Regions from separate parts of the Pannonibacter anstelovis genome, predicted to be linked through region 1. Evidence: predicted binding sites of a transcription regulator. Region 1 holds the regulator's gene; each other region holds the start of a gene.
What was found. The regulator PhoB, encoded in region 1, activates phosphate uptake and scavenging genes when phosphate is short. The targets are predictions, from matches to a motif close to TGTCATNNANCTGTCAT.

Region 1 (5,342 bases):
AGGAAATGACGCCCATTCGCAGACATGTTCACACCCCATCCCCTTCCTTGGCCAGACCGGCCTCCACGGCCGCTGCGGCCGCCTCGATGCGGGCCACAGCCTCGCCGATTTCCTCATCCGTGATCGTCAGCGGCGGCAGGATGCGCAGCACGTTGTCGCCGGCAGGAACCGCCAGCAGCCCATTGGCACGCACCTTCGCCAGCACATCCGTATTCGGACAGGCACATTTGATACCAAGCATCAGGCCGCGCCCGCGGACATCCTCAAACACCTTGGGATGAGCGTCGATGACGGCGGCCAGCCGCTGTTTCAGCAGCAAGCCCTTGCGCTGCACTTCTTCCAGGAAGCCGGGCTCCAGAACGACATCCAGCACTGCATTGCCCACAGCCATGGCCAGCGGGTTGCCGCCGAAAGTGGTGCCATGTGTGCCGGGAACCATGCCGGCGGCAGCGGCTTCCGTAGCAAGGCAGGCACCCATGGGGAAACCACCGCCGATACCCTTGGCAACAGCCATCAGGTCCGGCGTGACCCCCGCCCATTCATGGGCAAAGAGCTTGCCCGTACGGCCAACGCCGGTCTGGATCTCGTCGAAGATCAGCAGCAGGCCTTCGGCATCGCAGATCTCGCGCAGCTTGCGCAAGAACTCTGCATCCACCTCGCGCACGCCGCCCTCACCCTGAATAGGCTCGATGCAAAGCGCTGCGGTGGTGGGGCCGATGGCCGCCTTCAGCGCGTCCAGATCGCCGGTCTTGACCTGGTCAAAACCCGGCGCCTTGGGGCCGAAGCCTTCCATATATTTAGCCTGACCGCCCGCCGCGATGGTGGCAATCGTCCGGCCATGGAAAGCGCCTTCAAAGGTGATGATGCCTATCCGCTCCGGGCGGCCATTGACGTAATGATAGCGCCGCGCCGTCTTGATGCAGGCTTCCATTGCCTCAGCGCCGGAGTTGGAAAAGAACACCCGGTCCGCAAAGGTCGCATCCACCAGCCGCTGGCCAAGCTCTTCCTGCCCTGCAACCTTGTAGAGGTTGGAAATGTGCCACAGCTTCTCGGCCTGCGCCTTCAGCGCATTGACGAGATGGGGATGGGAATGACCAAGTGCATTCACCGCGATTCCCGACCCGCAGTCGAGAAAGCGTCGCCCGTCAGCGGTCTCCAGCCAGACGCCTTCTCCGCGGACGAAATCCAGGTCCGCCCGTGCGTATGTGCCGAAAAGTGCCGACGCAGTCATTTCCCTTGCTCCTTCAGGTAGTTAAGCGCGCCTTCCGCATAGGGTTCATGCCAGGGCGTCTACCATCAACGGGTTCTCAAAACGAACTGTGCCGCCCTCACAGGCGGCACACCGAACAAGGACCGTTTATACAACGGTCTTGCCTATGGGTGTCAATGCAAATGGCGCATTTCCGCCATTACCGCAGATGGTAAAAGTCAACCCCGGTTATCTGGGGAAAAGTCGTTTCGTCCCCGGTTCATGTTTGCCCCCAACTTGCCTCGCCTTCGCCGCCCATTGTAGTGTCCAACCAGTCGGATACGACATGTCGTGCTGTAGTTCACCAAATCATACTGGATATGGCCACTAAGGCGCGGATCACGCGTGCCTTAATTCATGGTTAATGCGTAAAATTCTACAGCCGCAAACGTACGGGGTGCGACAGATGAGCTGGACTGACGAACGCGTAGATCTCTTGAAGAAGCTTTGGACGGACGGTCTGAGCGCGAGCCAGATTGCTGCCGAGCTTGGCGGTATCACGCGCAACGCTGTCATCGGCAAGGTGCACCGCCTGGGCCTGTCAGGCCGGGCGAAGACTACTGCACCAGTCGCCAAGCAGCGCCGCCCGCGCAGCGCAACCGCGCCGGTGACGGCCACTGCCGTGCCGCAGCAGACCACGGTGCAGGCAACTTCTACCATCCGCACGCCTTCGGCTGCCACGCCGCAGCTGCGCGGCGCCACTGCGCTGAAAATGGCCCCGCAGGAAGATGTGGCCATCGAAGTTGAAGCCGCACCGCTGGCCGAGCTGGTACCTTTCACGGAGCGCGCGACGATCCTCACCCTCACCGAGCGCACCTGCAAGTGGCCGATCGGTGATCCGTCCTCGCCGGACTTCTATTTCTGCGGACGCCATTCCGAGCCGGGCGTGCCCTACTGCACGCACCATTGCCGTGTTGCCTACCAGCCGGTCAACGACCGCCGCCGCGCCGCGCCGGACAAGAAGGCCCTTCGCGGCTGATTTTCGAGGGGGCCAACCAGCACCCCACCGGCTCCCTCACCCAATCAAGCCTGCCCGTTGCGGCAGGCTTTTTTGCTGCCTGGAAGTCCGGGGTATTTGTTGAGCGGCTTAGAACGCCGGCGCAAAAGTGGCGTGCTTTTCCAAAAGCCAAAAGGCCCGCATGGATGGCGGGCCTTTCCAGACTAATTGCAGCAGAGCGGATCAGCTCGCCACGGCGAACTGGTCGTTGAAGGCATAGCCGGCACCGCGAACGGTGCGGATCGGATCCTTCACCTTGCCCTTGTTGATGGCCTTGCGCAGGCGGCCGACATGAACGTCGACGGTGCGCTCATCCACATAGACATCATGCCCCCACACGCCATCCAGCAGCTGCTCGCGGGAGAAGACCCGGCCGGGAGAGGTCATGAGGAACTCCAGCAGGCGGAACTCGGTCGGCCCCAGGTGGATTTCCTTGCCATTGCGGCGGACGCGGTGGGTTTCCTTGTCGAGCTCCAGGTCACCGGACCTCAGCATGGTGGACACCACTTCCGGCCGGGCCCGGCGCAGGATGGCGCGCACGCGGGCCATCAGCTCAGGGATCGAGAAGGGTTTCACCACGTAGTCATCGGCGCCGGTGGCAAGGCCGCGGATACGCTCCGCCTCCTCACCGCGTGCCGTCAGCATGATGATCGGCAGGCGTTCGGTTTCTGACCGGGCGCGGACACGGCGGCACAGCTCGATGCCGGAAAGTCCCGGCAGCATCCAGTCCAGCAGCAGAAGGTCCGGCTGCGTTTCCCGCAGCCGGATCTCGGCGTCATCTCCCCGGTCACAGGAGTCCACGTCGTAGCCTTCCGCTTCCAGATTGTAGCGCAGCAGAAGGCTAAGTGGCTCTTCGTCTTCAACGATAAGAACCTTGGGCATGGCAATATGCTCCGGACGTCACTTGCAGGCAGGCAGATCAGGCGCCTTCGTTTTCGGCAATACCCATCTCGTCAATCTTCCGGCGGGCTTCCAGCAGCTGGTCCCCTGTCACCATGAAGTAGACATTTTCGGCGATGTTGGTGGCATGGTCACCAATGCGCTCGATGTTCTTGGCACAGAACAGCAGGTGCGCGCACTGGGTGATCTTGCGCGGATCTTCCATCATGTAGGTCAGCAGTTCGCGGAACAGCGAGGTGTAGATCGCATCCACTTCATCGTCGCGCTCGCGCACGGCTTTGGCAGCTTCTGCATCACGGCCCGTGTAGGCGTCCAGCACCGACTTCAGCTGGCCCAGCGCCAGTTCGGACATGTGTTCAACACCGAAGGCCGCCTTCTTGGAATTGAAGACACCGTCGATGGCAATGACACGCTTGGCGATGTTCTTGGCAAGGTCTCCAACGCGCTCCAGATCGTTGGCGATACGGCCAGCGGCCATGATCTCGCGCAGATCCTGCCCCATCGGCTGGCGCAGAGCGACGATGCGGATGAATTTCGCTTCGATCTCCTGCTGCATCTCGTCCAGCTTGGCATCGGCCTGAACCGTGGCCTGTGCCTTGGCCAGATCATGGGTGAGCAGCGCGGTGACTGCATCATTCACCAGCTTCTCCGCCAGACCGCCCATTTCGGCGACCCGGCCGGCCAGGGCGCGCAGTTCCTCGTCATACGAGCTAACGGTATGCTCGGACATGTCGTGTTCCTCTCAAATTCTCGAGCGCAAGATCCAGTATCAGCCAAAACGGCCGGTGATGTAATCCTGCGTGCGCTTGTCCTGCGGGTTGGTGAAGATGTCCTGCGTCGCGCCTTCCTCGACCAGATTGCCGAGATGGAAGAAAGCCGTGCGCTGGGATACACGGGCAGCCTGCTGCATGGAGTGCGTCACGATCACGATGGTGAAGTTGGCACGCAGCTCGTCGATCAGCTCTTCGACCTTGGCAGTTGCGATCGGATCAAGGGCCGAGCAGGGCTCGTCCATGAGGATCACTTCCGGGCTGACGGCGATGGCGCGGGCAATGCAGAGGCGCTGCTGCTGGCCACCGGAAAGACCCGTACCCGGACCATCAAGACGGTCCTTCACTTCGTTCCACAGACCTGCCTTCTGCAGCGAGGCAGAAACCACTTCATCGAGCTCCGCCTTGTTGCGCGTCAGCCCGTGAATGCGCGGGCCGTAGGCCACATTCTCGTAGATCGACTTGGGGAACGGGTTCGGCTTCTGGAACACCATGCCGACCTTGGCGCGCAGCTGCACCGGGTCGACCTTGGGGTCGTAGATGTTCTCACCGTCGATCAGAATGTCACCCTCGACGCGGCAGATGTCGATGGTGTCGTTCATGCGGTTAAGTGTGCGCAGGAAGGTGGACTTTCCGCAGCCCGACGGACCGATGAAGGCGGTCACGGAACGGGGCTGAATCTTGATGTCCACGTCTTTGATGGCGTGCTTGTCGCCATAATAGACCTGAACCTTCTGGGCGACGATCTTGGGTTCTGCGTGGGTCACGCCGTTCTCCACATTTGCGCTGACATTCATCGGTAATCCCTTTCTTACCAGCGGCGCTCGAAGCGGCGGCGCAGGACAATGGCAACCAGGTTCATTACGATCAGGAACACCAGCAGTACGATGATGGCTCCAGAGGCCCGCTCGACGAAAGCCGGATCACCGCGCTGGGTCCAGTTGTAAACCTGCACGGGCAGAGCGGCTGCCGGGTCGAAGAAACCTTCCGGCGGAGCTGCCGGGAAGCTCCGGACGAATGACACCATGCCGATCAGCAGCAGCGGCGCGGTTTCGCCAAGAGCCTGAGCCAGACCGATAATGGTGCCCGTGAGAATGCCCGGAGCTGCAAGAGGCAGGACGTGGTGGAAGATGGACTGCATCTTGGAGGCACCAACGCCCAGCGCGGCATCGCGAATGCTCGGAGGAACAGCACGCAGCGCCGCACGGGTAGCGATGATGATCGTGGGGATCGTCATCAGCGTCAGAACCAGACCGCCAACCAGTGAGGCAGACTGCGGCAACCCGACGAAATTGATGAACACAGCCAGGCCAAGGATACCAAACACGATGGACGGTACCGCAGCGAGGTTGGAGATGTTCACCTCGATCAGATCGGTAAACCAGTTTTTCGGTGCAAACTCCTCGAGATAGATCGAGGCGGCAAC
Region 2 (5,342 bases), on a different contig from region 1:
CGCGGACCGCGGAGCAGATGGAGGCCCTGGCCCGTATGGCAGACCGCATCGGTGAGGTGATCTCACTGATCTCCGATATCGCGGCCCAGACCAACCTGCTTGCGCTGAACGCGACCATCGAATCTGCGCGCGCCGGTGAGGCTGGCAAGGGCTTTGCCGTTGTTGCCTCCGAAGTGAAGCAGCTCGCCAATCAGACGGCCAGCGCTACGGATGACATCTCCAAGCTGATTGCCGAGATCCAGGGCCAGACCCGAACTTCGGTGCAGGCGATCGGCGGCGTCGGCCAGGTCATCCGCGATCTGGACGAGATGGCTGCGGCCATCGCTGCGGCCGTCAACGAGCAGGGCGCAACCACGCGGGAAGTCGCGCGGAACGTGAGCGAAGCTGCTGGCGGGACGCAGCACGTTTCGGAAAACATCAATGCCGTTTCCGATGCGGCCCAGGAGACAATGGCCGCCTCGACACAGATGCGCAGTTCGGCGCAGTCTCTGTCTGATCAGGCGTCTCGCATGAAAGTCGAAGTCAGCCGCTTCCTGGCGAACATCCGCGCGGCCTGACCACGCGGACTGAACTTGAGCAAGTCTGGTGCCCCGGTTGCGCAGGTCAGAAGACCTCAGGCCGGGGCGCTGTTCTTGAGGTCGGGCCCGAGCGTCAGCGCCGCAAAGGCCAGCGACAGGACCGAGCACAGCGCGATGGCCCCAACCATTGGGAGCACACTTCCGTCGAAGAACGGGCTGGCCAGCACCAGCATCAGGGCGCCAGCCAGCATCTGCAGCGTGCCGCCGAGAGATGAGGCAAGGCCCGCGTTCTCGCCGTGATCGTCCAGCGCCATCACCATGGTGGGCGCAATGACGAGACCAAGGCAGGCATTGCCGAGGAAGAGAAACGCCATCACCACGCCAAGGGCATCAAAGCCGAAGGCCACGAGCGCCACCAGCACACCGTTGCACAGGGCAAAGCCGGTGACCGCCAGAAACGCGACGCGTGCCATGCCATGCTTGCGTCCGAGCCCGGCTGCAAGCTGTGATGTGCCGAAGAAACCGATGGCATTGAGGGCGAAGGCAAGGCTGAAGCCAACAGGGCTCATGCCATAGTGGCCGGTGTAGACAAACGAGGCTGCACCGATGAAGACGAAGAAGCTCGCCATGCCGAAGCCGCCCGTCATCGTCAGGCCAAGGAACCGGGCATCGCGCATCAGGTCGAGACAGCCTCCGAGAATGGCTTTCGGCCGCAACGGCACCCGCCGCTCGGGCGGCAGGGTTTCGGGCAGCTGCCAGGCGGTGAGGGCCATGGCCAGCGCTGCTGCGAGGCCAAGGGCCACGAACAGGAAGCGCCAGCTGCCTGCCGCAATGATGGCCGAGCCGGTGAGCGGAGCCAGCATCGGCGAGATGCTGATCACCAGCATCACCAGAGCCATCAGCTGCGTGGCTTGTGTGCCAGTGTGCATGTCGCGCACGATCGCGCGTGGAATAACCATCGCAGCCGCTGCGCCCAGGGCCTGCACGAAACGGCCGAAGACCAGCCAGTGGATATCCGGAGCCAGCGCACAGATGGCGGATCCGGCGATGAATACGGCAAGGCCTGCATAAACCGGCCGTTTGCGTCCAAGCCAGTCAGCCATCGGCCCATAGATCAGCTGGGCAAGGCCAAAGGCAAGGAAATAGGCGGTGAAGGTCATCTGTGCAGCGCTGGCCGTTGTGCCAAGGCCAGCCGTGATCTGCGGCAGGGCCGGCAGATAAAGATCGACCGCAAAGGGGCCAATGCAGGAAAGCAGGCCAAGCACAAGGGCAAGGCGCGAAAAGCCGCGTGTCATCTTGGGTGTCCGCAAAAGGAGAGCGTGGGGTTGGCTGGCGGCACTCAAGTGGCCAGCCGGCGGACGTGGGGTCATCCGCATCAGGTGCCCAAGTAAAACCCCGGCGGGGTCATCTGTCCAGAATTTATGTGCAGCTTGGCGCCCCGGGCCTTGTGTGCTGTTGCGCAACTGCCGCAGTTCAGGGCCTGCCGTCACAAAAGCTTCATGACTTTGTCACCGCAACTTCGTCTGCGCTGCCTAGCGTGCGCCGTCTTTCAACCAAACATCTCGCTTCGGGGAGGCATCATGATTTCTCTGCGCAGCCAGCTTCTGGCTGGTTTTTCCATTCTGGCGGCCGTTTCACATGCGTCTGCAGCCGAAACCTATTTCACCCGCATCGCCACAATGCCGGTCTACAAGACCCTGGCTGCAGGCACTGATGCTGCGACAGAGACCTCTGCCGAAATCATCACTGCAACGAAGGACGGCCAGACGCTGGTCTTTTCCGACAGCCCCGGTGAAGCCGTGGTGTTCGTTGACATTGCAAATCCCGCTGAGCCGAAGCCGGCTGGCCGAATTGCCATGGGCGGTGAACCCACGTCCGTGACCGCCGCTCAGAAATTCATTCTTGCCGGTGTGAACACCAGCCCGAATTACACCGAGCCGTCCGGCCATCTGGCTGTCATCAGCCTGGCGGACAAGTCGATTGCCGCCACCTGTGACGTGAAGGGGCAGCCGGACTCGGTCGCCATCTCGCCGGATGGCAAGTTCCTGGCCGTCGCAGTTGAAAACGAGCGCGATGAAGAGCTGAATGAAGGCAAGCTGCCTCAGATGCCGGCTGGCCATGTTGCCATCTTCGATCTGGATGCGGATGGAAAGCCCGTGAACTGCGATGCGGCCCGCATCGTTGATGTCACCGGCATCGCCGAGACCGCGCCGGAAGATCCGGAACCTGAGTTCGTTTCGATCAATGGTGCCAATGTGGCGGTGCTGACGCTGCAGGAAAACAATCATCTGGCACTCATCGACCTTGCTTCCGGCAAAGTGACCGCACATTTCCCGGCCGGAGCTTCCAGCGCCGAAGCCATTCCGGTTGCCAAGGATCGCAGCTCGGACGCCTCTGGTGGTATCGAGAACGTCAAGCGCGAGCCTGACGCCGTGGCCTGGCTCGACAATGACCGCTTCGTCACCGCCAACGAAGGCGACTATGAAGGCGGTTCGCGTGGCTTCACCATCTGGAACACCAAGGGTGAAGCGCTGTATGACAGCGGCAACAAGCTCGAGCACATCGCCATGATGACCGGCCACTATCCGGCCAAGCGCGCCTCCAAGAAGGGCACGGAGCCGGAAGGCGTGACCGTTGGCGAATTCGGCGGGCAGAAGTTCATCTTCGTGAACTCCGAGCGTGCCAACATGGTGTCGGTGTTCAAGGACACGGGCGGTGAGCCGCAGCTCCTGCAGATGCTGCCCACCCATGTGGCCCCTGAAGGCGTCCTGGCCATTCCGGCCCGTAATCTGTTCGTTGTCGCTAACGAGGCGGACAGCGCCGAAGATGGCCTGCGTTCGCAGGTCAGCATCTATGAATTCGGCGCGGACAAGCCGGCCTATCCGGTGCTGACCTCCGCCATCGATCCGGAAACCGGTGCTCCGATCGGCTGGGGTGCGCTCTCGGGTCTGGCAGCAGACAAGACCGACCCGAACAAGCTCTATGCTGTTTCGGACAGCTTCTACGACAAGGCCCGTATCTACACGATCAATCTGTCAATGAGCCCGGTGGAGATCGCCTCCTATGTGAATATCACCGGCGGCTCGCCGAAGAAGTTCGACATCGAAGGTATTTCGCTGGCTAAGGATGGCGGTTTCTGGCTTGTCAGCGAAGGCAATCCGGACAAGGAAGGCGTGCCGCATCTCCTGGTCAAGGCTGATGCCGATGGCAAGGTCACGGAAGAAATCAGCCTGCCTGAAGCTCTCGTTGCCCAGTCCAAGCGGTTCAGCTTCGAAGGCGTGGCGGAATTCGAGCGCGGCGGCAAGACGCTGGTCGTGACCGCGATCCAGCGCGAATGGGGCGATGATGCCAAGGGCCTCGTCAAGCTGGGCATCTACAATCCGGCGGACAAGTCCTGGGGCTTCGTCCACTATCCGCTCGACAAGCCGAAGAGCTCTGCCGGCGGCTGGATGGGCCTGTCCGAAATCACCCATCTGGGCGGCGAGCGGTTTGCCGTGCTGGAGCGTGATAACCAGGGCGGCGAATTTGCTGCCATCAAGCAGGTCACCGTGATCGATCTGGCCGGTATCGAGCCTGTTGCCCTCGGCGGTACTCTGCCGGTGGTCGAGAAGACCGTGAAGCTGGATCTGATCCCGGCGCTGGCCTCGACCAAGGGCTGGCTGCTCGACAAGCCGGAAGGTTTCGCTGTTACTGCCGATGGCCGGATGATCCTCGTCACCGACAACGACGGCGTCGACGATGCGCCGGGCGAGACGCAGATCTTCAACCTGGGTTCGGCAGATAAGCTGAACTGACCTGCACTGCAGATCTCATGAATGGAGCCCGGGCCTCACGCCCGGGCTCTTTGTTTCAAACGGCAAGCACGCGAAGAACCCAGGCAGCCCTGTCAGGGCGTCAGGATCACCTTGCCCATAACCTTGCGGTCTGCGATTTCCTGGATGGCCTTTGCGGCGTCCTCCAGCGGGTAGACCGCGTGGATCTGCGGCTTCAGCCTGCCCTGGCGTACCCAGTCGAGAATCTGGCTCATGTTGGCCCAGTGGCCCTCGGGGTCGCGGATGATCGATTCGCCCCAGAAGACGCCGAGGACATCGCAGCCCTTCAGCATCACCAGATTGAGCGGGATCTTCGGAATTTCACCAGCGGCAAAGCCGATGACGAGATAACGCCCTTCCCAGCCCGTGGCCCGCAGCGCCTGCTCGGCCAGATCGCCGCCCACCGGGTCATAGACCACATCGGCTCCGGCGCCGTCCGTCAGCTCCTTGATCCGCTCTTTCAGATTCTCTTTCTCATAGTTGATGGTCAGCACCGCGCCATGCTGGCGGGCGCGGCTGAGTTTTTCTTCCGAAGAGGCGCAGGCGATGACGCGCGCGCCCATCAGGGAGGCGATCTCGACCGCTGCCTGACCCACACCGCCGGATGCCCCCAGCACCACCACGGTTTCACCGTCCTGAAGTCTTGCCCGGTCGCGGAAAGCGTGCAGCGTGGTGCCATAGGTGACGGAAACGCCGGCAGCTTCCTCGAAGGAAATCCCTTCGGGCATGGGGATGAGGTCATCCTCGCTGGCCACCACCAGTTCCCGCGCCGCGCCAAAACGGATGTAGCCGATCACCTTGTCGCCGGGCCGCAGGCGTTCCACGCCCTCACCGGTGCGCTCTACCACGCCGGCAAATTCGGCGCTGGGCGAAAAGGGCATCTCCGGCCGCAGCTGGTATTTGCCCTGAATGATCAACGTGTCGAAGAAATTCAGCGCGCAGGCCTTGACGCGGACCAGCACTTCTCCCGGCCCAACCGGCGGAACAGGCAGATCTTCAACGGTCAGCGACG
Region 3 (5,342 bases), on a different contig from region 1:
GCGATGGACTTGCGCTCCGACTGACCGAAGACGAGGCCATAGCCGCGGGTGAACTGCGGCGGCTCGGTGCGCGAACCGGTGAACTGGTTGACGGTCTCGCACTCGGTCAGCTCGATCTCGCCGATTTCGATGGCAAAGCCCAGCTCCGGAATGTCCATCTCCACCGCCACTGTGCCGATGCGCAGTTCACCGACGAAGGCGTGGGTGCGTCCGTAGCCGCGCTGGGTGGAATAGGCGAGCGACAGGATGAAGCCTTCATCACCCCGCGTGATCGCCTGAAGCCGCAAGGGGCGGCTCGCCGGCAGTTCCAGCGGCTCGCGGGTCAAGTCCGGCGGGGTGGCATCACTGCGCGGCTCATCCTGAATGAGCCCGTCCCGGCCAAGAAAGCCGGTGACATGCGGCACCGGTCCGCCTTCTGCCGGAGCCTGCGGGGCCGGGTCAACGTCCCCTTCGGCGGCCAGCTTGAAGTCGATCAGCCGGTGGGTGTAGTCGAAGGTCGGCCCGAGGATTTGCCCGCCTGGCAGATCCTTGAACGTGGCCGAGACCCGGCGGTCCACGGCCATGTCCGCCGTTTCCACCGGCAGCGAAGCCCCAAAGCGCGGCAGGGTGGTGCGGTAGGCGCGGATGAGGAAGATGGCCTCGATCAGATCACCCCGCGCCTGCTTGATGGCAAGGGCGGCGAGATCGGGATCATAAAGGCTGCCCTCCGCCATCACCCGGTTGACGGCGAGTTTCAGCTGTTCGCGGATCTGCGGGACGGTGAGTTCGGCGACGGTGGTGTCCCCGCGCCGCTCCTCTGCCAGCCATTCATGGGCATTGCCGATGGCGCGTTCGCCACCCTTGACGGCGACATACATCAGCAGGCCTCCACGATGGTTGTGCGCGGCAGCCCGGCGATCTGGCGGCCTGCGGTCAGGAAGAAGTCGAGCCCAAGCGGAAAAAGTGCATGGTTCTGCCGGAACAGCTCCAGCTCGGGCAGGTTCAGGAAGGCTTCATCCGCGATGCCCGGCCCCGTCAGGCGGCAGCCTTCTGCTGCGAGCGTTTCCACTTCCAGCACCAGTGTCGCAGAGCGGTCCGGATAATCCGGGTCGCCGATGGAGAGCTGCTCTATGAAAGGTTTCAGGTCCTCAAGGCGCCCGAGGGCAAAGCGGATGCCGGCGGCATCTGCCCCTGCCTCAAGGCTGGCAGCCGTCAGCACCGGGGCGCCGGTGTGGAAGGTGATCCAGCCGCGCATCGCCTCACAATCGGCATCACCTGCCAGAAACACCGGCGTCGTAGTGTCGGCAAGGGTCAGGAGCACGGTCCCTGCGGCGGGGGAGACAGGCTGCGGCGGCTGGGCCGCGTCCAGCGTATGGATGGTGCCGGGGCGGGCAAGCGCTTCCAGCAGGCAGCGGAAGGCGCGCGCGGCCTCGATGGGCGCATCGGAAAAGCCGCCGGTCAGGGCTTCGGGTGTCATCAGTCCTCTCCGCGCACGAGGGTGAAGAAATCGACTTTGGTGGCTGCAGCTTTTTCTGCGCGCAGCTGCCGGGCACCTGCCGCCTCTGCGGCCAGCACATCCAGCACACGGGCTTGAAGCTCAGCGGCGGCATCCGTCTGCATCAGCGCATCCACACAGGCCGCGCGGGTGGCATGGGCCTTGTCGCGCCCCTGCACATAGGCGTGGCCCACCTCACCGGACGTGAGCTGGACAGAACAGCGGGTAACGGTCATCTCGCCCAGATTGAAGGGCGCACCCGTGCCCCCCATCCGCCCGCGCACCATCACGGCTCCAACCTCGGGCCGGCGCAGCAGCGTATGTTCCGGCAGATCCGGAAACAGCACGGCCAGACGCGCCGGACTGGCCTTTGCCAGCAACGACAGCCAGACCTTGCGCTGGCTGTGCGGCTCGTCCTCCTGGGGGGAAACGGCGGGCTTCATCGGCACCTCGACATCTTTTGATCCTGTCTATATAATAATAGACAACTAGACATATCGATACCGCAAGGGGCCATCCGGCTCAACCGCCGTCTTGTGAAATTTTTACGACAGGTGGTTTTCAGCATCGGCAAACAGAGACTTCAGGGCAGGGCAATGGCGCGCAGCGCGATCTGGAAATCCATCGTGGACACGCTTTCGGCGGAAATTGCCGAAGGCCACTACAAGCCGGGGGACAAGCTGCCGACGGAAGCGCAGCTGGCCGCCCGCTTCGGCGTGAACCGGCATACGGTGCGCCATGCGCTGGCTGCGCTGGCAGAGGCTGGCACCGTACACTCACGGCGCGGGGCGGGTGTCTTCGTTACCATCAAGCCCACGGACTATGCCATCGGGCGGCGTGTGCGGTTTCAGCAGAACCTTGCCGCCAGCGGCCGCATGGCCTCGCGGCGTATCAGCCTGATGGAAACCCGGGCCTGCGGCGAAAAGGAAGCCGAAGCGCTGCAACTGGCTCCTGGCGACCTGGTGCATGTTGTAGAGGGTGTATCCCTGGCCGATGGTGTTCCGCTGGCGCTGTTCCGCTCCGTCTTTCCGGCGGCACGCGTGCCTGGTTTCCTGGAGGCCATGGAAGGGCGGCAGTCAATCACTGAGGCACTGGCCGTTTGCGGCATCGCCGACTACACCCGCGCCCAGACCCGCCTGACGGCCAAGCTGGCGCGCCCGGTGCAGGCCTTGACGCTGCAGATCGCGGAAGCTGCACCAATCCTGCGCTCCGTTTCGGTCAATGTGACGGAGGATGGCAAACCCATTGAATATGGCATCACCTGGTTTGCCGGGGACCGCGTGTCCCTCACCATGGCTCCGGACTAGGGCATCAGGGGACCAGAGAACCCCTGCGGCGTGACGGCGGCGCAGATATGGGGTAAGCACCACGCCGCAGCCGGGCGCGGTGTCCGGTCTGATGTGCGGAACCTTGAGACATGCTGCGTCGCCTTGGCCTTATCGGCGGACTGACCCTTCTGAGCCGGCTGCTCGGCTTCATCCGCGACCTCATCATGGCCGGCGTGCTTGGGGCAGGCCCCATTGCCGATGCCTTCATGCTGGCCTTCCGCCTGCCGAACCACTTCCGCGCCATCTTTGCCGAAGGCGCCTTCAACGCCGCCTTCCTGCCGACTTATGCCGCGACGCTGGAAAAGGATGGGCCGGACAAGGCGCGCCATTTTGGATCGCAGATCCTGTCCTGGCTGATGCTCGCCAACCTGGCGCTGCTCGTTTTCGCTTGGGCAGCCACGGGAACACTGATCACCCTGCTGGCGCCGGGGCTGGGCGCTGATGATCCGGCAAGGCCGATGGCCATCGAGCTGACGCGCATCACCTTCCCCTATCTTCTGTGCATGTCCATCGTGGTGCTGCTGTCGGCGGTGCTGAATGCGGAGCGGCGGTTTGCGGCTGCAGCGGCAGCGCCCGTGCTTTTGAACATCGCCATGATCGGCACGCTGCTGGCCGTCAGCCAGTTCCCCGATGCAGGCAGCGCAGCAGCCTGGGGCGTTCTGGCGGGCGGCATTGCGCAGGTGCTGCTGCTGACGGCAGCCACCTTCCGCAGCGAATTCTCCGTGAGCTTCTGCCTGCCGAAGCTGGATCCGGGCGTGCGCCTGTTTTTCCGCCGCCTTGGACCTGCGCTGCTGGCTTCCGGCGTCGTTCAGATCGCCATCTTCGCAGACACGATCCTTGCCAGCTTCCTGCCCTCTGGTGCCCTCTCGCACCTCTATTATGCCGACCGGCTGTATCAGCTGCCGCTTGGCGTCATCGGTATTGCACTGGGAACGGCACTGCTGCCGGAGGTGAGCCGGGGCGCAGCCGCTGAGACGGACGAAGCCCGGCAGAAGCTGCGGTCCACCATGGATCAGGCCTTCAACATCTGCCTTGCCGTCGGGCTGCCGGTGGCGGTGCTGATGGCGGGCCTCGGGGAACTGGCGATTGCTGCCTTCTTCCAGCGCGGGGCCTTTGATGCCAGCGCGACCGCCGGGGCGGGCGCGGTGCTGCTGGCCTATTCGCTCGGCCTGCCAGCAGCTCTGGCTGTCCGCTCCCTCGTTGCCTCCTTCCACGGGCGCGGCGACATGATGACACCGCTGAAGATCCTCGCTGTGGCAACGCTGGTGAATGTTGCGCTGAAGGCCACCCTCTCCGGCCCCTGGGAAGCGGCGGGCCTTGCGGCAGGCACCTCCGCAGGCGTGTGGATCTACGCCATGGGGCTCTATCTCACTGCTCGCAAGCGCGACTACATGGGCACCCCGCCTGCGCGGCTGACCGTTCTGCTGCTGACCGGAACAGTACTGATGGCGGGCCTGATGCTGCTCCAGACCCAGACGCTGGCGCTTTTCGCGAGTCTGCTGCCGCAAAACCTCCATGCGCTCGTGCCCTTTGCCACGCTGACACTGCTGGCAGGCGCTGCGCTCACCGTCTATGCGGCGATCCTCTATCCCGCACGTGGGTTCCTGCGCCGCCGCAGGCGTTGATTTCCTTATCCCTTGAAATGCAGAACGGGCGGCCAGTCTTCCGGTTGGCCGCCCGTTCTGTTTCAGCTTCTCTGCCTTGTGATCTGACAGGCCTCAGGCATGCGCAGCGCCGTCCTTGTGCGCGCCGCCATGGGGCTCTGCCGGGCTGTCATCGCGCGGAATGCGGAACCAGGCCACATAGAGCGCCGGCAGGAACAGGAGCGTCAGCACCGTTCCGACCACGATGCCGCCCATCATGGCATAGGCCATCGGCCCCCAGAACACCTCTCGGGAGATCGGGATGAGCGCGAGCGTCGCCGCCGCTGCCGTCAGCATGATCGGCCGCATGCGGTGCTCGGTGGCCTCGATCACCGCCTTCCACGCAGGCATCCCCTCCTCCCGCAGGTGCTCGATCTGCACCACAAGGATGACCGAGTTGCGGATGAGGATGCCGATCAGGGCCAGAATGCCGAGAATGGCCACGAAGCCCATCGGCGCATTGCTGAGCAGCAGGGCCGCGACCACACCGATGAGAGCAAGCGGCGCGACGGCGAACACCAGGAACAGGCGGCTGAAGCTCTGCAGCTGGATCATCAGGATCGTGGCCATGATGAACAGCATCAAGGGAGCGACGGCCGCAATCGGCCCCTGCGCCTCGGCGCTGGACTCAACGGAACCGCCAATCTCGATGTTGTAGCCGGCCGGAAGTTCCTTCCGGAACTGCTCTACCTGCGGCTTCAACTGCTCCACAATCGTCGCAGGCTGGGTCGATCCGATCACTGCCGCCTTCACCGTGATGGTGGGGATGCGGTCGCGGGTGGCGATCAGCGGCTGTTCGACCTCGTAGCGGAACCGGGCGACCGTCGACAGAGGAATGGACTTGCCGCTGGTGCTGGGCAGTTGCAGGTTCTTCAGGGTCTCGACAGAATCCCTCTC

Region 2: the regulator PhoB is predicted to act here: its motif matches at 2,003-2,019, upstream of V6L75_RS13735 (esterase-like activity of phytase family protein).
Region 3: the regulator PhoB is predicted to act here: its motif matches at 2,011-2,027, upstream of phnF (phosphonate metabolism transcriptional regulator PhnF).

What each region holds. Positions count from the first base shown of each region.
Region 1 covers NZ_JBAKBF010000002.1:293,043-298,384, reverse strand. Annotated here, with positions in the region: gene argF (ornithine carbamoyltransferase) at 1-26, opposite strand, end outside; gene V6L75_RS04195 (aspartate aminotransferase family protein) at 29-1,231, opposite strand; gene V6L75_RS04190 (GcrA family cell cycle regulator) at 1,656-2,228, shown strand; gene phoB (phosphate regulon transcriptional regulator PhoB) at 2,430-3,128, opposite strand; gene phoU (phosphate signaling complex protein PhoU) at 3,166-3,876, opposite strand; gene pstB (phosphate ABC transporter ATP-binding protein PstB) at 3,916-4,713, opposite strand; gene pstA (phosphate ABC transporter permease PstA) at 4,728-5,342, opposite strand, start outside.
Region 2 covers NZ_JBAKBF010000008.1:120,422-125,763, reverse strand. Annotated here, with positions in the region: gene V6L75_RS13745 (methyl-accepting chemotaxis protein) at 1-557, shown strand, start outside; gene V6L75_RS13740 (multidrug effflux MFS transporter) at 614-1,813, opposite strand; gene V6L75_RS13735 (esterase-like activity of phytase family protein) at 2,099-4,312, shown strand; gene V6L75_RS13730 (NADPH:quinone oxidoreductase family protein) at 4,405-5,342, opposite strand, start outside.
Region 3 covers NZ_JBAKBF010000020.1:8,531-13,872, forward strand. Annotated here, with positions in the region: gene V6L75_RS20340 (carbon-phosphorus lyase complex subunit) at 1-857, opposite strand, end outside; gene phnH (phosphonate C-P lyase system protein PhnH) at 857-1,456, opposite strand; gene phnG (phosphonate C-P lyase system protein PhnG) at 1,456-1,917, opposite strand; gene phnF (phosphonate metabolism transcriptional regulator PhnF) at 2,071-2,781, shown strand; gene murJ (murein biosynthesis integral membrane protein MurJ) at 2,892-4,427, shown strand; gene V6L75_RS20365 (efflux RND transporter permease subunit) at 4,521-5,342, opposite strand, start outside.